DNA from 2 places in the Salinicoccus sp. Marseille-QA3875 genome. Region 2 is predicted to be linked to the other one. Evidence: predicted binding sites of a transcription regulator. Region 2 holds the regulator's gene; the other holds the start of a gene.
What was found. The regulator LexA, encoded in region 2, represses DNA repair genes until DNA is damaged. The targets are predictions, from matches to a motif close to CGAACATATGTTCG.

Region 1: the regulator LexA is predicted to act here: its motif matches at 2,304-2,317, upstream of ACY8DT_RS01330 (carbohydrate kinase).

The regions. Positions count from the first base shown of each region.
Region 1 is NZ_CM143103.1:241,988-252,347, reverse strand. It holds tRNA gene ACY8DT_RS01445 (tRNA-Val) at 1-9, shown strand, start outside; tRNA gene ACY8DT_RS01440 (tRNA-Thr) at 16-91, shown strand; tRNA gene ACY8DT_RS01435 (tRNA-Lys) at 110-182, shown strand; tRNA gene ACY8DT_RS01430 (tRNA-Leu) at 191-275, shown strand; tRNA gene ACY8DT_RS01425 (tRNA-Gly) at 295-369, shown strand; tRNA gene ACY8DT_RS01420 (tRNA-Leu) at 392-480, shown strand; tRNA gene ACY8DT_RS01415 (tRNA-Arg) at 489-562, shown strand; tRNA gene ACY8DT_RS01410 (tRNA-Pro) at 568-641, shown strand; tRNA gene ACY8DT_RS01405 (tRNA-Ala) at 672-747, shown strand; tRNA gene ACY8DT_RS01400 (tRNA-Met) at 768-841, shown strand; tRNA gene ACY8DT_RS01395 (tRNA-Ile) at 845-921, shown strand; tRNA gene ACY8DT_RS01390 (tRNA-Ser) at 944-1,036, shown strand; tRNA gene ACY8DT_RS01385 (tRNA-Met) at 1,055-1,128, shown strand; tRNA gene ACY8DT_RS01380 (tRNA-Asp) at 1,146-1,221, shown strand; tRNA gene ACY8DT_RS01375 (tRNA-Phe) at 1,248-1,320, shown strand; tRNA gene ACY8DT_RS01370 (tRNA-Thr) at 1,333-1,408, shown strand; tRNA gene ACY8DT_RS01365 (tRNA-Tyr) at 1,414-1,494, shown strand; tRNA gene ACY8DT_RS01360 (tRNA-Trp) at 1,499-1,572, shown strand; tRNA gene ACY8DT_RS01355 (tRNA-His) at 1,575-1,650, shown strand; tRNA gene ACY8DT_RS01350 (tRNA-Gln) at 1,654-1,725, shown strand; tRNA gene ACY8DT_RS01345 (tRNA-Cys) at 1,733-1,803, shown strand; tRNA gene ACY8DT_RS01340 (tRNA-OTHER) at 1,824-1,898, shown strand; tRNA gene ACY8DT_RS01335 (tRNA-Leu) at 2,035-2,119, opposite strand; gene ACY8DT_RS01330 (carbohydrate kinase) at 2,332-3,426, shown strand; gene ACY8DT_RS01325 (pseudouridine-5'-phosphate glycosidase) at 3,423-4,331, shown strand; gene ACY8DT_RS01320 (hypothetical protein) at 4,412-5,026, shown strand; gene ACY8DT_RS01315 (S9 family peptidase) at 5,105-6,808, shown strand; gene ACY8DT_RS01310 (YceI family protein) at 6,933-7,463, shown strand; gene ACY8DT_RS01305 (HD domain-containing protein) at 7,554-8,201, shown strand; gene ACY8DT_RS01300 (Maf family protein) at 8,202-8,756, opposite strand; gene ACY8DT_RS01295 (DUF6176 family protein) at 8,889-9,242, shown strand; gene dsdA (D-serine ammonia-lyase) at 9,309-10,360, shown strand, end outside.
Region 2 is NZ_CM143103.1:2,376,135-2,386,494, forward strand. It holds gene ACY8DT_RS12035 (protein adenylyltransferase SelO) at 1-959, shown strand, start outside; gene ACY8DT_RS12040 (ketopantoate reductase C-terminal domain-containing protein) at 1,088-1,969, opposite strand; gene panB (3-methyl-2-oxobutanoate hydroxymethyltransferase) at 2,044-2,862, shown strand; gene panC (pantoate--beta-alanine ligase) at 2,846-3,691, shown strand; gene ACY8DT_RS12055 (CAP domain-containing protein) at 3,802-4,800, shown strand; gene lexA (transcriptional repressor LexA) at 4,854-5,468, opposite strand; gene ACY8DT_RS12065 (hypothetical protein) at 5,610-5,855, shown strand; gene ACY8DT_RS12070 (DUF896 domain-containing protein) at 5,924-6,160, shown strand; gene tkt (transketolase) at 6,174-8,159, shown strand; gene ACY8DT_RS12080 (YneF family protein) at 8,231-8,473, shown strand; gene ACY8DT_RS12085 (hypothetical protein) at 8,547-8,705, shown strand; gene ACY8DT_RS12090 (ABC transporter ATP-binding protein) at 8,842-10,360, shown strand, end outside.

The DNA of each region.
Region 1 (10,360 bases), 630 kb from region 2:
TCTCCACCATTTATTGCCGGCCTAGCTCAATTGGTAGAGCAACTGACTTGTAATCAGTAGGTTGGGGGTTCAAGTCCTCTGGCCGGCACCATTCATTCATTAGTAGAATGAGCCATTAGCTCAGGTGGTAGAGCATTTGACTTTTAATCAAAGGGTCAGAGGTTCGAGTCCTCTATGGCTCATGTTTCATGCGGGTGTGGCGGAACTGGCAGACGCACTAGACTTAGGATCTAGCGCTTTACGGCGTGGGGGTTCGACTCCCTTCACCCGCACCATTTTTATCATCAATAGTAAGCGGAAGTAGTTCAGTGGTAGAACACCACCTTGCCAAGGTGGGGGTCGCGGGTTCGAATCCCGTCTTCCGCTCCATCTATTATTAAATACCCTGTTTGCCGGGGTGGCGGAATTGGCAGACGCACAGGACTTAAAATCCTGCGGTAAGTAATTACCGTACCGGTTCGATTCCGGTTCTCGGCACCATATATTTTGCGCCCGTAGCTCAATTGGATAGAGCGTCTGACTACGGATCAGAAGGCTAGGGGTTCGACTCCTCTCGGGCGCGTATAGCGGGAAGTAGCTCAGCTTGGTAGAGCACTTGGTTTGGGACCAAGGGGTCGCAGGTTCGAATCCTGTCTTCCCGACTTGATTCACTTTTACTTTTTTATTATAATGGGGGCTTAGCTCAGCTGGGAGAGCGCCTGCCTTGCACGCAGGAGGTCAGCGGTTCGATCCCGCTAGTCTCCACCATTATAGATTGAGTTTAACACGGCGGTGTAGCTCAGCTGGCTAGAGCGCACGGTTCATACCCGTGAGGTCGGGGGTTCGATCCCCTCCACCGCCATACGGACCTTTAGCTCAGTTGGTCAGAGCAAACGGCTCATAACCGTTGGGTCGCAGGTTCGAGTCCTGCAAGGTCCACCATCGTTTTAACTTATTTTCATATGGAGGAATACCCAAGTTCGGCTGAAGGGATCGGTCTTGAAAACCGACAGGGGCTTAACCGCCCGCGGGGGTTCGAATCCCTCTTCCTCCGCCATTATTTTAATATTATTATCGCGGGATGGAGCAGTTCGGTAGCTCGTCGGGCTCATAACCCGGAGGTCGTTGGTTCAAATCCAACTCCCGCAATTATTTGTTTTTACTCAGGTCCTGTGGTGTAGCGGTTAACATGCCTGCCTGTCACGCAGGAGATCGCGGGTTCAATTCCCGTCAGGACCGCCATTTTTTTATTTATAAAATACAGTTGTGGTCCAGTAGCTCAGTCGGTAGAGCAAAGGATTGAAAATCCTTGTGTCGGCGGTTCGATTCCGTCCTGGACCACCTTTGAAAATAGCCGGCCTAGCTCAATTGGTAGAGCAACTGACTTGTAATCAGTAGGTTGGGGGTTCAAGTCCTCTGGCCGGCACCATTTATGGAGAGGTAGCGAAGTGGCTAAACGCGGCGGACTGTAAATCCGCTCCTTCGGGTTCGGCAGTTCGAATCTGCCCCTCTCCATTCTAGGGGTATAGTTCAATGGTAGAATAGAGGTCTCCAAAACCTTTGGTGTGGGTTCGATTCCTACTACCCCTGCCATGGCGATCGTGGTGAAGTGGTTAACACACCGGATTGTGGTTCCGGCATGCGTGGGTTCGAAACCCATCGGTCGCCCCATTTTGGGCTGTAGCCAAGCGGTAAGGCAACGGGTTTTGGTCTCGTCATGCAAAGGTTCGAATCCTTTCAGCCCAGTTTTTTCGGCGCCATAGCCAAGTGGTAAGGCCGAGGACTGCAAATCCTCTATCACCGGTTCAAATCCGGTTGGCGCCTTTAGCACCCTTTTATAAGATGCGGAAGTAGTTTAGTGTTTAGAACATGCTTCTACCTGAAGCAAGACATAGGTTCAAATCCTATCTTCCGCTCCATTTTATTTTATATTGTTTCATTAATTAAAATTAATTGTTATATAGAAAACCAGCTGCTGATGCACCTGGTTTTTTTAGTATGTAAAATAATAAAGCATAAAAAATCCCCTGAAGTATGTACTCCAGGGGTAAGTAGTACCACCAGTCGGGATCGAACCGACACGACCTTTACGGCCATTGGATTTTGAATCCAACGCGTCTGCCAATTCCGCCATGGTGGCATGTGGAATATTTAAAGACAATAATAGAATTATAACGCATAATAGTAGTGATGGTCAAGATATAAAGTGAACTTTTTTGATTAATAATTTTATATATCCAGTTTCTTTTAGAATGAAAACTTTTTTAAAAAAATACTGTCTATCCGATCATTTTATGATATATTATAAACAAATGTTTATTTATCAAACAAATGTTTTATGGAGGTGCGGTCGTGAATGAAAAGGAACAGATGGTTTTGGATAATATAAAAGAAAATCCTTTTATATCCCAGCAGGAACTTTCTGATAAGGTCGGTTTATCGCGCTCTACAGTAGCTAATATCATTTCCGGGCTGATTAGAAAAGAATATGTGCATGGCAAGGCTTATGTTTTAAATGATGAGTATCCTATAGTGTGTATCGGTGCTGCGAACGTCGACCGTAAGTACTATGTAACAGATCAGTTGATTCACGGCACTTCAAATCCCATCCAGTCAACTAAATCTATTGGCGGGGTGGCGAGAAACATAGGCGAGAACCTGGGCAGGCTGTCGCAGGATGTAACGCTTATTACAGCTTGCGGTGTTGACAGTGAGTGGGATACGATCAGAACTTTGACATCGCCATTCGTCAATCTGGATTATGTACATCAGATTGGTAATAAGAGTACGGGTTCATATACAGCATTGATCAGTGATACAGGTGATATGGAGTACGGTTTTGCGGATATGGATGTGTATGATGAACTGACGCCTGAGGTTCTGATTAAAAACACCTATATACTGAAGGGCGCGAAATGTATCATCGCTGATTTGAATATACCGAGAGCATCTCTCGAGTTTTTATGCGCTTATGCTGAAAAACACGATATTAAAGTGGTGCTGATTCCGGTATCTGGCCCTAAAATGAAAAATCTTCCTCACAATCTGCATGCTGTGAACTGGATGATCGTCAACCGTGATGAAACTGAAACACACTTCAACATGAAGATAGAAACAGAAAAAGATCTGATGGAATCTGTGCGCAAATGGAATGGTGAAGGAGTGGAACATGTCATTGTGACAAATGGCTCCAGTTCGCTTGCATACAGCACTGGCAGCGAAGCATCTGTCCATGTGATAGAGAAGTCGGATAAAGTGACAGATGTCACAGGTGCAGGTGATTCATTCTCTGCAGCGGTTGTATACGGCTGGCTGAAGGGTATGGATATAGAAGATATAATCAAACTGGGCATGATCAACAGCAGAAAAACAATTGAAACAAGCTATACAGTCAGACAGGATTTGGATGAGCATCAATTATTAAAAAATCTGGAGGAAATCAAATGAAACAATTTTTAAGCATTACAGACGAAGTACAGAAAGCTTTAGATGAAAATAAACCCGTAGTTGCATTGGAATCTACAATTATTTCACATGGCATGCCATATCCTCAAAATGTCGAGATGGCAAAAGAAGTCGAGCAGATTGTAAGAGAGAATGGTGCAGTGCCCGCAACAATAGCAATCATAGACGGTAAGATCAAGATCGGGCTGAATGATGAAGAGCTTGAAATCATGGGTAACACCGAAGGCATTGCGAAAGTGTCCAGAAGAGATATAGCGCAGGTAGTGGCAACTAAGCAGCTGGGTGCCACAACAGTGGCATCGACGATGATCTGTGCAGAGATGGCAGGCATCCGTTTCTTCGTTACAGGCGGTATCGGAGGCGTTCACCGCGGTGTGGAAAATACAATGGATATTTCTGCAGATTTGGAAGAACTTGCACAGACAGATGTTGTAGTGATATGCGCAGGTGCCAAATCTATTTTAGACCTCGATAAGACCATGGAATACCTTGAAACGAAAGGTGTCCCTGTAATCGGTTATCAGACCGATGAACTGCCTGCATTCTTTACTCGTGAGAGTGGTATTGGACTCAATGCATCAAGTGACACGACTGAAGAGATTGCATCCATTGCAAAAACCAAATATGAATTGAACCTGCACGGCGGCATCGTAGTGGCAAACCCTATTCCTGAAGAAGATGAAATGGACAGAGAGTATATAGACGGCATCATTGGTGACGCTGTTAAAGAAGCCCGGGAAAAAGGCATTCATGGAAAAGATTCAACACCATTCCTGTTGAGTAAAGTGGTGGAAAACACTGGCGGAAAGAGTTTGGAAACAAATATCAAGCTGGTTAAGAATAATGCAAAAATCGGCACACAGATTGCTGTAAATTATCACAAATAAATTTATTTATAATATATCAATTCTGTGACAAGATGTTATAATCATATTTACATCATATCTGTGATTAGAGGAGACTTGTTATGGGTAAAAACGTTACAATTGTAATTGAATACGGAATTCAAGGTGAAGGCATGATCAAACATGCCCTGGAGTTGGTTCAAAATGATGATAACCTTAATATTCTTGTCGTCGATATCAGTTCCAATGAGTTGAAGTATAACAAGGAAGTGGACTTCCAGCTGATTAAAAACCGTGCTGAAGACTTGAATTGTAATCTAGATATTATTGAAACTGTACCTAAACACGCATTTGAAAAAGCAGTTCAATATGCCCAGAAAAAGAAAACAGACCATTTGATTATCGGTGAAGACAGAGAACAGTTGATGGATCTTATCCTCCAAGGCTCACTGTCCAGCTATATATTGACTAAACTGCCGCAGACGTTCCTGACTTTCATTCCGTTCAACCTTGCGGTCGATAATGATTTCTTTGATTATGCATCAGGTAAGAGAGTGTTTCTTAAAAAAATCGACGATGCTTATATGATCGTGGATAACATTGATGATGATTATGACTATGAGGCAGTATATTATAAATCAAACTACACTGATTTCGAAACAGGTATCATATATATATATGTCGGTGACAGACTCATCGAACGCAAAATTACAGAAGGAAAAGTAGAAAGTTTCTGATGCTTGTACCCTAAACCTTTTAAAGAGAAAAGGTTTAGGGTATTTTTGTATTATAGAAGCATATTAGGAGTGATGAAAGTGTCGGAGTTTGTAAAATACTTGAACATGAAATTTAAGGACAATCATCTATATTTCATCAGTGACCAGACGGGGAAGAGGGAACTTCATAAGTATCATCTCGGTGACGGTTCAATCCAGCAGGTGACAGACGAAAGACAGAACGTTAAAAAATATTGGTTTGCAGAGGACCAATTGATGATTTCGACAGATTTTAATGGCAATGAAAGAGAACAATTCAAATTGGCAGATAGAAATATCCCCCTGACTGACGCACCGGATTACTATCATTACTACGGCACCACAATCAATGACAAAATCATATATTTAAGAAATCATCAGGATAAAGGAGATTTTGAACTGTGCTCATCCACATTTGATGGTGAAATCCAGTTGCTTGAGACATTTGACAAGCCAGTTAAAATTTTATCCAGATATGATGATGACAAGCTTTTAATCAGCCAGGACGTGACCAACATCAATCAACGCCTATATCTTTATGATATGGAGAAGAATGAAATTATAGAACTTCCTTTTCCTGAAGGCAGATTTAAAAATTATAATTCAATCGACGAAAAGCGTGCAGTATTCATCAGTGATTATACCAACGGTTACCTGAATCTTTATTCGCTCGATAAAAACACATGGTCATATGAGAGAATTACAGATTTCAAATGGAATATAGAACATTTTATATTATCATCCGATAATAATACTGCATATTTGACTTTGAATGAAAATGGTTTTTCACAAGTTTACGAATACGATATAAAAGAAGGTATATCAACAAAAATGGATCTGCCTTTTAAAGGTGTCATCCAGTCGTTTAAAAAAAGTCAGAACTACTTATATTTCTTATATTCAGGCATGGCGGAACCGCATCATTTCTATCGGTATGATCTGGACGGCGGCTCACTTGAAAAGTTGTTTGGGAACAGGTCCCTGGATACGGAGATTTCTGTCTCTTCAAATACTTATGTGTCATTTGATGATTTGGATATCCCTTTTTATTTATATGAACAGCAGCGCAGTGATGTTAAAACGGTCATTCATATACACGGCGGCCCGGAATCCCAGGCACGTCCGGAATTCAATGAACTGTATTATAAATTATCTAAAGAAGGTTATCAGATTGCGGTACCGAATATAAGAGGCAGTACCGGCTACCATAAATTCTATATCGGACTGGACGATAAGGAGAAGCGGCTGGATGCGGTCCGTGACGTCGTTCATTTGAGAAAGCATCTAATCGATGTTCATTTGGCTGACAGAAGAAGAATATTTATAATGGGAAGAAGCTACGGCGGTTTTATCACACTACTGTCAATCTCTCATTATCCTGAATTATGGAAGGGTGCAGTGGATATCGTCGGCATCTCCCATTTAATAACACTGCTTAGAAACACATCAAAATGGCGCAGAGAACTGCGTTCACATGAATATGGCTTTATCGGCGAGCATGATAAGTTCATGCGGGAGATTGCGCCGCTCGGGAATACCCGGGCAATTCAGACCCCGTTAAGGATATTCCATTCAAAAAATGATGTCAGGGTGCCTTATACTGAATCTGAGCAGATGTATGAAAAGATGAAAAGGCAGGGCAAAGATGCAGAGCTGGTAGTATACGAAAATGAGGGCCATCAATATTTGCATACCGAAAATATTGATGATATGAACGCAGAGATTATAAAATTCTTTAATGATTTGAGCAGCAATCACTCCTAAAGTGTAAAATAATACTTAGAATTAGAGTTTTTATAAGTTTACTACTTGCTTTTAGTAACCAAGTGTATTATTATAAATATAGATCAAATAAAGATAACAATAAAACTTGGAGGTTTTTTTAATAATGACTAAATTTGTAGCAGATAACGTTCACTCGGAAGTAGAATTCTCAGTAAAACATATGATGGTGACTAAAGTAAAAGGTACTTTCAATGAGTATTCAGTTGAAATCGATACGGATTCAATGGAAGACTTTGAAAATGCGACTCTGAAAGCTTCAGCTAACGCAGCAACTGTCAACACTAAAGTAGCCGACCGTGACGGCCATCTTCAATCAGAGGATTTCTTCGATACTGAGAAATATCCGACGATCACTTTCACTTCAAGCAAAATTGAAAAAACAGGTGATTCTTTTAAAGTGACTGGTGATTTGACTATAAAAGATGTAACTAGAGAAGAAACAATCGTAATGGAATATAACGGTCAGGGTAAAGACCCTATGGGCGGCGGAACGGTACATGGTTTCGAAGGTTCATTCACAATCAACCGTGAAGATTACGGTCTGACTTGGAACGCGTCACTTGAAACAGGCGGCGTACTTGTAAGTAAAGACGTTAAAGTCAACCTGGAATTACAATTCCAGGAAGCTGAGTAATATATAGATGACCTTTACCACACCCTTTGGGTGTGGTATTTTCAGTTTCGAGAGTTTTATCAATATCATCAGGATTGTTGAGGGATCGATATGAACAAAGAACAAATCATTGAATCAGTAAAAAATCATGTTGAAGAATTTCATGCAGGTGATTCTACAGGTCATGATTTTCACCATGTGATGAGGGTGTACAGAAATGCACTGCACATTCAGGAAAGTGCAGGCGGGGACTACTTCATCATTGCTGTGGCAAGCCTGCTTCATGACACAATAGATGACAAGCTGAATAAAAGTGAGCATGCAGTTGAAGATGCCAGAGATTATTTGAGAAGTTTTGCCATCGGAGAGGCAGCTGTCGAGAAAATATTGTATGCCATGCAGTCGGTATCTTTCAAAGGTGGAAATAATGAATTCAAAGTCAGGAGCATTGAGGATAAGATCGTCCAGGATGCGGACAGGCTGGATGCACTCGGTGCAATCGGCATTGCGAGAACATTCATATTTGGCGGAGCAAAAAATCACGAGATGTATGACTCTGAAATAGATGCCAGATCAAATATGACTGCAGAGGAATATCGTAAGAGCAATAATACGATGATCAATCATTTCTATGAAAAGTTGCTGAAGTTGAAAGAACTGATGCACACAGATGCTGCTAAAACACTCGCAGAAGAGCGTCATCGTTTCATGGAAGATTATCTTGAACAGTTTTATGCAGAATGGCGAGGAGACAAATAATCACTCCTGCCATTCTTTTAACGTATGGACAACTTCAGCAAGCGGCAGCCCGACAACTGTGTTGTAGTCACCTTTAATCTCTTTGACCAGCAGAGCGCCGTAGCTTTGTATGCCATAACCGCCGGCTTTGTCGGAAAAGTCATCGGTCTGTAAATAACTTTCAATATCTTTCTCGGTTAAATCGTAAAATGTCACGTCTGTTTTAGACACAATCATCTTTTCATCATGCATTGACCGGAGCAGACAGGCAGTGTGAACTTGATGTACAGCACCGCTGAATTCTTTTATCATCTGATGGGCATGGTCTTTATTCTTCGGTTTTTCATAGATGACGCCGTCCTTCGATACAACTGTATCAGCGGTTAAAACCACTTCACCTTCAGATATTTCGGTCATGTCGGATTTTATTTTCGCAAGGGCCTTTACTTTTTTTACCGGGTTTGTTATGGTTACTCTTGATTCATCAGCCGATTGTTTTCGAAGTTCGAATCCGATGTTGACCTGATTCAGTAAATCGCGTCTGCGCGGTGATGATGAAGCTAAAATTAATTTCATATAAACATCCTTTTTAATACATTATTACATATTTAATGACAGCTCACGAGTGGTAGATCCAAATGTTGAAACTATTGACGTTAATCGAGCTGAAGGTGTTTTGTTGTATCAAATACTTGAGAGGTGAAATCGATGAGAGTAGAGCTCACGAAATTTCGTGTTAAAGAAGGCAAAGGCAAACGTGTGGATGCATGGATAGATTACATGCATGAAAATATGGAAGATGTACTGATGAACCTGGAAGGGGAAAGAATGTACGTTGAGACGATTTTCAGAGAAAAATTCAATAACGTTGAATATCTGTATTGGTACAGTGTGCAGGAAGCTCAGATGAGCGGCGCCGAGGAAGTGACCAACCAGAAAATTGATGAAAAGCATCTTGAGTTTTTTGATGAATGCATCGATAAGACTTTCCGCCCTGAGGATATGACAGCAGCTGTAGTTATGATTCCGTCACGCATCAGAAATGCGATGGAAAGCAGTTAAGTTTTGAATATGTGAGAGATAAAGAGTAGGCTGAGCTTACTCTTTTTTTAATTCGGAGGGATATGAATGAGCGATTTGATTTCAAAGAAATTATCTGAGATGACTGAAGTTTACTGGTTGAATGATAAGTATGACACATATGATGACGCTGGCAGGGACAGCGGATTCACCATTGATGACATCAAAGGGGCAGAACAGAGACTGCTGAAATTTGCACCGCTGATAAAAAAACTATTTCCAGAGACGAAGAGCAGTGACGGTATTATAGAATCACCTGTTGAAAAGATTGAAAATATGGAGAAGTATTTGAATGAAACTGAAGAAGATGAATTGCAAGGTCAGCTGTATATTAAAAGAGATGACATACTTCCGATTTCTGGTTCGGTCAAAGCACGCGGCGGTATATATGAAATCCTGCAGTATGCAGAAGAATTGGCAGCGGAATATGACCTGATAGATGAAGAGGAAGATTATGATCAATTTGCATCAGAGCGCTTCAGAGAGGTGTTTAACCGGTATACGATCGTTTGTGCCTCAACGGGTAATCTGGGCTTGAGCATAGGCATCATGAGCGCTGAGCTGGGTTTTAAAGTCGACATCCACATGTCTGTTGATGCGAAAGTGTGGAAAAAGGCGTTACTCCGTGACTATGGTGTGAATGTAATCGAACATGAAGAGGACTACAGCAAAGCTGTAGAAGCGGGCAGAGATGAAGCCGTGAAGCGGGAAGATTTTTATTTTGTGGATGATGAAGACTCGGAAACTCTGTTTTTAGGATATGCGGTCAGCGCTTTAAGGCTTAAACACCAATTGGCCGAAGCGGAGATTGAAGTCAATACGGAGAACCCGTTGTATGTATATCTTCCGTGTGGTGTCGGCGGCGCGCCCGGCGGCATCACTTTCGGGTTGAAAGAAGTGTTCGGGGACAACGTTCATCCGGTGTTTGCAGAACCGGTAAATTCACCCTGCATGCTGCTCGGAGTGATGACTGGTAAACATGATGAAATATCTGTCGGTGACATAGGTCTGGACAATGTGACGATTGCCGACGGACTGGCCGTCGGCAGACCGTCCAAGTTCATCGGTAAGACTGTGGAGAAGATGATTTCAGGTTTTTA
Region 2 (10,360 bases):
AGGCATTGAAGAGTGCGGTGTTGACACGAGTGGCGAGCAGCCACTTGAGAGCAGGCACTTTCCAGTATGCAATCATTGAAAGTGAAGAAGCTGTAAAAGAACTGGCTGATTACGCAATCGAGCGTCATTATCCGGATTTTTCTGATAAAGAAAATAAATATGAATTATTTTTGGAAGCTGTGGTCCATGCCCAAAGTTATTTGATTGCCAAATGGCAGTCGATCGGTTTTATCCACGGTGTAATGAATACGGATAATATGGCTATCAGCGGTGAAACGATCGATTACGGGCCATGTGCATTCATCGATTATTATGACCCGAAGACGGTGTTCAGTTCAATTGATGTACAGGGCAGATATCAATTCAGGAACCAGCCGGGAATTGCACAGTGGAACCTGGCCAAATTTGCAGAAACACTGATTCCGCTGCTTCATGAAGATCAGGATAAAGCGATAGAAATAGCGCAGGAAAAACTGGATCACTATAAAGATCTGTACCAGACCTACTGGCTGACAAATATGGTGAATAAATTGGGTATTGTACAACCGGAGGAAAGTGATGTTGAGCTCGTTCTTGACTTCCTGGAAATTCTGGAAAAAGAGTCACTCGACCATACATCAACCTTCAGAGCATTGTCACTGGACCAGGCATCTGATATTAAAGTGAAAGACACGGAAACATTCAATGCATGGCTTGAAAAATGGCAGACTGCGCTTGAAAATAAAGACCAGTCCGCCGATGATGCATTCAGACTTATGAAAAGCGTCAATCCAGCTGTCATTCCGCGTAACCACCTTGTCGAAGAGGCTTTATTCTATGCGGTGAAGACAGACGACATGACCAAAGTTGAGAAACTGGTGGAGATATTCAAAAATCCATACAGTGACGAACACGATGAATATTATAAAAGACCGCCGAAAGATGAAGAGATGATTCAAAATACATTTTGCGGTACGTAAAAAGCTGTCCGGCACTGATTTGTGCCGGATAGTTTTTTGATAATATAAAATGTTTTACGACTGGCGCTGTAAGTGTGGGTGGTTTGACTCGAGTTATGGCGTCAAGCCCTGCTGTCAATTTAGTTTTATCAATTGTTCCCACGGGTGAACCCATATGAATATCCCTTCAGTAATGTGTAGATGACATCGAGTACAGGGGTGCTCAAATCGCCTTTATTATCGTGGAAGTATTTCTGGATAAATTCATATTCAGTCTCTTTCTGATCCATCACATCGTAATACATACTTGTGCCCATATGGTCCGGATAACTTTGGAAAAGCTTTACCGACTCGTCGATGAAATCATCGGTTATTATGTCAGATTCCTGATTAATAATTTTCTGGCCTTCTTTCAGCAGCTGCTTTGTCAGGTCAACGACATCCGCGTCCTTGAAGATTTGTGCAGTATTCTGTGATAACGCCGTCATCGTATTCACGCCCAGGTTAATCAGAAGTTTTTCATAACGCAGTTTTTCAAACTTGTCATTTTTGATGATTTCAAGTTCCACATCCTGGTCTGATTCAAGCTGCTCGATCAATTCATCAAGGTGACGGTATTTTTTATTTTCGATGATCAGTCTGCTGTCCCTGAAATGTTCTATGTAATCGTGTTTTTTCTGGCCGCTGATATAGACGACTGCCGGTATGCTGTTTTTGAACCAACTATCATAACCCATGCCATTTTCACACAGTATGATATCCGTGTCATCATGGGAAATTTCCGAGATGGTACTAACTAAACTTCTTAGAGCTGTTGCTTTTGTGGAAATAAAAATTATATCAAATTTCGTTTCATCATGATTGTCAATCGATTGAATAAAATAATCGTAATCAATATATTCATTGTTTTCCAATATGGTAAAGCCGTTCCTTTCAGTTCTTGAGAATAGAGTGATGTCCAAATCCATTGATTTTAATTCTCTGGCAATGATGCTCCCGACCGCTCCGATGCCGATACAGGCAATTTTCATAATATTCCTCCGAATGATTTTATATTAATATGGTAAAATAATTATAACTTATCTGACATACAGGGGGAAGATTAATGAAATCTACAATGGATTTTATCGAAATGAAACAAAATAAAGAAAAAATTACGATGCTGACGGCGTACGATTACCCGAGTGCGCGCCAGGCGGAGGCGGCTGGTGTGGACGTGATACTCGTCGGTGACTCACTCGGCATGACTGTGCTGGGCTACAATTCGACTATAGAGGTGACTCTTCAAGATATGATCCATCATACGAAAGCTGTGAGAAGAGGAGCGCCCGATACATACATTGTTGTGGATATGCCGTTTGGCACTTACCATGTGAGCAGTGAAGAAGCGGTGGGAAATGCAATCAGACTCTATCAGGAAAGTGGTGCAGATGCTGTTAAGATAGAAGGCGCACACCTTAAGAATTTTGTACATATATTAGTCGAAGCCGGTGTTCCTGTTGTCGGGCACCTGGGGCTGACACCGCAGTCTGTGGGTATCACAGGTTTTAAAATGCAGGCATCTTCAAGGGAGGAGGCGGAAGAATTATTGGCTGCACTCGAGACATTTGAAACGCTTGGTGTGGTCATGACCGTTCTCGAAGCGATCCCGAGTGACCTCGCGGTAAAGGCTTCAGGGAGGGTGGATATTCCGCTTATCGGCATCGGTGCTGGTGTCGGCACTGACGGACAGGTACTTGTCTATCATGATATTTTAAAATATGGCTCGGACAAGCCGCCTAAATTCGTAAAGCAGTATGGAGATATGGATGAAATTGGGGTAAAGGGTATTAAGCAATATGTGCAGGAAGTGAAAGAGGGTAAATTCCCGGACGAAAAGACTACTTATAAAAAGAAGGTTTATGAGGATGAAGACAACAAGTAAAATAAATGAAATAAGAGAATTTTTAAGTGCTGAAAATATAGGTGAAATAGCCCTGGTTCCGACTATGGGCTATTTGCACAGCGGCCATTTGAAGCTGGTCGAGGCAGCCAAAAAGCATGGTGATACTGTAGTGGTCAGCATATTTGTCAATCCTCTGCAGTTCGGTCCTGATGAAGATTTTGACAACTACCCCAGGAACCTGGATCAGGATCTTAAACTGCTGAAGGAAAATGGGGTTGACTATGTGTTCCATCCTGAAGTGCATGAGATGTATCCTGAAGAAATGGAACTCGAAATCTCGTTGAAAAGTATGGCAGACGTACTTGATGGTGTTAAGCGCCCGGGACACTTCGAAGGCGTCGTGACCGTGGTCAATAAACTGTTTAATATCATCAAGCCGCATTATGTCACCTTTGGCGAGAAGGACAGGCAGCAGCTGATGATTGTCCAGAAGATGATAGAAGATTTCAATCATGATATAGAGATTCTGGCAGTGGAAACAGAACGTGAAGAAACAGGACTTGCCAAAAGCAGCAGAAACACGAACTTGAATGAGCAGGAATTGCTCGAAGCTCCTCATGTTTACAAAAGTTTGCAGCTCGGCAATAAACTGATTCAGAGCGGCGAAAGGGATGTTGAAGAAATATTGAAACAGATCACCGCTCACATTAATGAAAATACTTCGGGTACGGTGGATGACGTTCAAATTTTAAGCCATCCCGATCTGGGAATAATGACGTATGTTGTCTCGAATGTTATAATATTCATTGCTGTACAATTTGAAAGAGCGAGATTAATCGATAATCTGATGGTGAAAATAAATGAATAGAATTATTAAGAGAATGATATTGTTGATGAAAATTACACGGAATAAGAGCGACAGGATATTTTTGATGAATTGATTTTTAATCAATACTGAAGACTGAAGCAGGTGAAGCCATGTTTAAAAAAACAATCGCATTTTTAATGTTACTGCTGGTTTTATTTTTCTTGTACCCAGCCGTTGAGTCATATAATTTTAAAAATGGATTAAATAAGAGTTATGCCAACGAATGGTTGAATCTGTATGTGCTGCCAAACTATGATACTTCTAAAATAGAGCAGGTCAACAGTACACAGTCATATTCGATTGAATACAATATTGGGGAAAGATTTGAAGCTGAAGCTGAAGATGTCAATGCTGTCATCGACAGTGAATTTTCCGGAGAATTTCATATCATGGATAAAAATGATATCTTTCATATTCTTCTAGTGAACGACAGAGAAATTACAGGACTTTATACTAATGATGATGAAGTGACCATCGACTCTATCAATATAGAAGATATGGACCGTGAAACTATAAGAGAAATTTACGATCATCCTGTAAAAACGGTTGATAAGGGCGGAAAACATCTGGTAGTGGAAAATGAAGAATATGATGTTTTTGAAATCAATGATAAGTATGTCTATTTCTTTTATGATGTGTATGAGGAAGATGCAGTCAACGGGCTTCTGACAGTGGATAAATCAGAGATGAAGCACAGCGACACAATGTATAATCATCCGCCTGAAAAAGATAACGAACGATTAAACTATCATCTGATCAATGCGACAAGGGAAAAATATGGTGTGGCCCCATTGGAACATGAGGACTTGGTCAGTGAAGCAGCCGGAGGGCACAGCAGAGATATGTCGGAAAATGACTTTTTTTCCCACGAGTCACCTGACGGAAGTACTTTAAAAAGCAGAATTGAATCTTTGGAAGTATCTTATAGACTCGCAGGAGAAAATATTGCCATGGGCCATACTTCGCCAATATTTTCACATCACAGTCTGATGAACTCTAAAGAACACAGAGTGAATACGCTGAATGATAAATATACACATTTGGGTATCGGTGTTGAATATAATGATGAAGAGGTCCCTTATTATACAGAGAATTACATTAAAAAATAGATTCGTCCGGATTCTCCGGACGAATCTATTTTTATTATAATGATTTTTAAATTTTAAAATTCTCTGAACAGACCGACCACTTTTCCAAGGACAGTCACACTGTCGAGGTAGATCGGTTCGAGTGCAGTATTTTCAGGCTGCAGACGATAATATCCTTTTTCCTTATAAAACCGCTTAACAGTCGCTTCGTCCTCTTCGGTCATTGCTACGATGATATCACCATTATGGGCGATGTTCTGTTTCCGGACGATGACCCGGTCCCCATCAAAGATGCCGGCATCGATCATACTGTCCCCGGCTACATTGAGCAGGAATATTTCACTGTTATGGTTTGCTGTAAAATGTTCAGGTAAAGGGAAGTATTCATCAACATTTTCAACTGCCGTAATAGGGAGACCTGCTGTGACCTTACCTAGGACAGGCACCTGAATTACTGGAGTATGTGCCTGATTTTCCGCCTGGACGATTTCAATCGCCCTCGGTTTAGTCGGATCTCTTCTGATATAGCCTTTCTCTTCCAACTTTGCGAGGTGTCCATGTACGGTGGAACTGGACTGCAAACCTACTGCATTTCCAATTTCCCTGACACTCGGTGGATAACCTTTTTCTTGAACTGTTCTTTTTATATATTGATAGATCTGTTTCTGTCTGTCACTGATTTCTTTCATAGTAAGACCTCCAGCCCTTTATTATTTATAATGATAGCATAAGTTCGGACATCTTACAAACGTTTGTTCGCTAAACACTTGACTGAGAACAAGTGTTCTGTTAATATTTGATTACAAACAAATGTTCGAGGAGGATGACTGATGTTTAAAGAAATCAAAGGTTTTTCTTTATTATTCATAGCAGTAGTGATGATCGGCACAATATATATCTATTCTAACAATTATGGAAAGAACGCACATTCTGATAATATATATACACAAGAAGTACACAATGAAACAATGGCAATCGAACACGATACGAACGCATTAGATGAAATTATTGAAGAAAAGATGTTGACCACCGAGGAAATTGATAGTGATATGAAGTCCGTCACTATGGGAAAATAATTATTTAAGTATGAGAATGTACTCATACTTTTTTTTGTGTTAAATTATATAGGAAAGGATTGATTTTCATGCTTGAAAAGAAAAAACTCGATCGCATCAATGAACTTGCGAAGAAAAAGAAAAATGGTACTCTGACTAAGCCGGAAGCAACTGAACAACAGGAATTAAGACAAGAGTATTTGAAAACTTTCCGCAAATCATTCAAAGCCCAGGTTGAACAGACTAAAGTCATCGACCCCGAAGGCAGTGACGTGACTCCGGAAAAGTTAAAATCAATTCAACGAGAGAAAAATATTAGAAAATAGAGGAGATATTAAGATGGCTTTTGATAATACTGATCAATTAGCAATTAACACTATCCGTACACTTTCAATTGATGCAATTGAAAAAGCAAATTCAGGTCACCCTGGACTGCCGATGGGTGCTGCACCTATGGCATACACATTGTGGAGCAAACATCTGAACTTCAATCCGAATTCAATGGATTGGTTCAACCGTGACCGCTTTGTGCTCAGTGCGGGGCATGGATCAATGCTGATCTACAGTTTACTTCATTTATCAGGTGGACTTGAACTTGAAGAAATTAAAAACTTTAGACAATATGAGTCCAAAACACCAGGACATCCTGAATTCAAACACACTGAAGGTGTGGAAATTACAACGGGGCCTCTGGGGCAGGGCTTTGCTATGAGTATCGGTATGGCTATGGCTGAGAAGCATCTCGCCGCTAAATATAATACTGAAGATTATAAAGTGGTTGATCATTACACTTATGCACTTGTGAGTGACGGTGATTTAATGGAAGGGATTTCTCACGAAACAGCTTCGTTCGCAGGTCATTTGAAATTGGACAATCTGGTTGTCCTTTATGATTCCAATGATATTTCACTTGATGGCGACTTGGATAAAAGCTTCTCCGAAGATATTAAAAAGAGATTTGAAGCATACGGCTGGGATTATCAGCTGGTAAAAGACGGTAACGACCTGGAAGAGATCGACCAGGCGATAAACAATGCCAAAAAAGCGGATAAGCCTGCAATGATCGAAGTGAAAACTGTCATCGGATACGGTGCGCCCAACAAATCCGGTAAGAGTGATGCACATGGTGCGCCGCTCGGCAGTGAAGAACGTCAGGCTGCATTTGAATATTACGGTTTAGATCCTGAGAAAACTTTCCATGTTGAGGAAGATGTTTATAAACGCTTTAATGAATCATTGAATAAGCGCGGCAATGAAACTCAGGAGGCATGGGAAAATCTTCTTGAGGAATACAGTAAAGATGAACCGGAAAAACATGCTGAATTCATCGCAGCAATCAACGAAGAAGTACCTGCTGATTATGACGCAGAGCTGCCAAAATATGATGCAGGCACTAAAAAAGCGACACGCGGCACTTCAGGAGACATGATTCAGGCATTGTCCAAATCAGTCCCATCATTGTTCGGCGGTGCAGCTGACCTTGCCGGAAGTAATAAAACTTCTGTCAGCGGTGAAGAAGATTTCAGCAAAGATAATTATGCCGGTAAAAATATCTGGTTCGGTGTGCGTGAATTCGCAATGGCAGCCGCATTGAACGGCATGTCCGCACATGGCGGCATCAAGCCTTACGGCGGAACATTCTTTGTATTCAGCGACTATTTAAAACCGGCAATCCGTTTAAGCGCACTGATGAAACTTCCTGTGACCTATGTATTGACGCATGACTCCATCGCAGTGGGCGAAGACGGTCCGACACATGAACCAGTCGAACAGCTGGCCGGTTTACGTGCAATTCCGAACTTGAATACAATACGTCCGGCAGACGGCAATGAAACAAGAGCTGCATGGAAAGTTGCCATTGAATCCACAGATACACCGACTGCATTGATTCTGACACGTCAGGATGTTGAAGTGACTGATGTGGATTACAAAGCAGTCGATGAAGGTGTCAAACGCGGCGGTTATATCATCTATGATAAAGGTGATGATGCAATCGTCTTCGCTTCAGGAAGTGAAGTTTCACTTGCAGTGAACGCAGCGAAGAAGTTGGAAGAACAGGGCGTTAACATCAAAGTCGCTTCCATTCCTAATATGCAGGCATTCATGAAGCAGGATCAGGATTATATAGATAGTGTTCTGAACAAAGATATTAAAAACAGAACAGCTGTAGAAATGGCTGCGAGCCTCGGCTGGCACAAATTTACAGGCATTGACGGCAAATTATTGACGATTGATACATTCGGAGCAAGTGCCCCTGGTGACATCGTAGTTGAAAAATATGGTTTCACAGTAGAACAAGTGATGAGAACCGTTTTAGAAAAATAGTTTGTTGAAAATTTAATGATTTTAAGATAAACTATATAATGGTTTATGTACGGAGAAAGAGGTGAAGTCGCTTGGCTACATGGATTTGGATACTCATCGTTATCGTTGCACTTGTTGGTGGTTTAGCTTTAGGATTCTTTCTTGCGAGAAAGTATATGATGGATTACTTGGAGAAAAACCCGCCGATAAATGAAGATATGCTACGCATGATGATGATGCAGATGGGTCAGAAACCATCGCAGAAAAAAGTGAATCAGATGATGAGTATGATGAATAAAAACGCAGGCTCTCAGAAAGAGCGCGCTAAAAAATAACGATAGTATTTGTGAACCGCTGGTCTACGAAAGAGGATCGGCGGTTTTTTGTGTTTTTGGATTCGAGTTCGATTTGAAGTTGGAATTTGGCATTGTCAAATCGAATTCGATGTGTGATTTCGATTTGAAGGTCAATTTCGGCACCGTCAAATCTGATCGGAAGTGGGTCAGGGACATCGACATCGCTCCGACCGGCGGAGTCAGATTCGATAAAGTGTCATTCTCCGAGTAGAATAAAATACAGGCATGCTGTGAAATTTACAGCATGCTTTTTTATGTTTACGACTTTGTAAGTATTTCATATTTCGAAATATATGGTAAAATTTTAGTGGGAGAGATGTGGATGTAAGGCAAATGGGGGATTAAGAATGAAAGTCTTTAAAAAATTGTGGTGGTTTTTTAAACAGGAGAAAAACAGCTATATATTCGGTATATTCATGCTGATACTTGTTGCATTGATGGAGCTGATACCGCCTCAGATCATCGGAATGGTGATAGACGGCATTACTGAAGATACGCTGACGCCAAGGGGTTTGACGATATTTATCGCTGTATTATTGGTTACAGCAGTTTTTACATACATATTCAGATATTACTGGAGAATTTTGATTTTCGGTGCGAGTCACCGGCTGGGCAAAATATTACGTAAAAGAATGTATGATAAGTTCTCTCATATGAGTCCTTATTTTTATCAGAAGCGGAGGACGGGGGACCTGATGGCTCATGCGACCAATGATATCCGTGCTGTTCAAAATACGGCCGGGCCCGGTATTTTGACCATAGCGGATTCAATCATAACAGGCGGGGCGGTACTGATCACCATGGCCATCACTATCAGCCCGAAGCTGACTTTGATTACAATGATACCGCTGCCTTTCATGGTCGTTTTGACAAGTTACTACGGAAAGCTTTTAAACAGAGGATTCAGAAAAGCACAGGCTGCTTTCAGTGAATTGAATGATAAGACTCAGGAGAGTATTGCGGGCATTAAAGTGACTAAAACATTCGGTTACGAAGAGAGTGACCAGAAAGATTTCAAAGCACTCAGCGATGATGTTGTAGAAAAGAATTTGAAAGTGTCAAAGATTGATGCACTGTTCGATCCGACGATTACGCTTGTTATCGGAACCAGTTATTTTCTTGCAATCATCTTTGGTGCCCAGATGGTTCTATCTGATGAAATCACTTTGGGACAGCTGATTACGTTTACCACTTATCTTGGAATGATGGTATGGCCGCTACTTGCGCTGGGTATGTTTTTCAATCTTGTGCAGCGCGGACGTGCTTCATATGAAAGAATCGAAGAAATCATGCATACACAAAATGATATCGGTCATGATTATCTGATCGAGGACGCTCCCGACGGGGATATCAGATTAAATATAGGTTCGTTCAACTTCCCGGGAGACAATGAAGTAGCGCTTCGCGATGTCGACTTTGACATAAATAAAGGGCAGACGGTGGGTATTGTCGGCAGGACCGGTTCAGGTAAGAGTGCCATCATCAGACTGTTACTGCGTGAATTTGATACGAACAATCCGAATGATATCACATACGGTGATGTAAGTTTAAAGGACTATAACATTAAAAATCTACGTGCGCAGTTCGGATATGTACCGCAGGATCATTTCCTCTTCTCGACAACTATCAGGGAAAACATTGCGTTCAGTAATCCTGATCTGGATGACGAGGTCATTCATGAAGCAAGCAGATTGAGCAATATACACGAAGATATACTCGGCTTTTCTGAAGGCTACGGAACTGTTGTAGGGGAGCGCGGTGTATCATTGTCCGGCGGACAGAAGCAGCGGATTTCCATCGCAAGAGCGCTCATCACGGATCCGGAAGTGTTGATTCTGGATGACTCGCTGTCTGCAGTCGATGCCG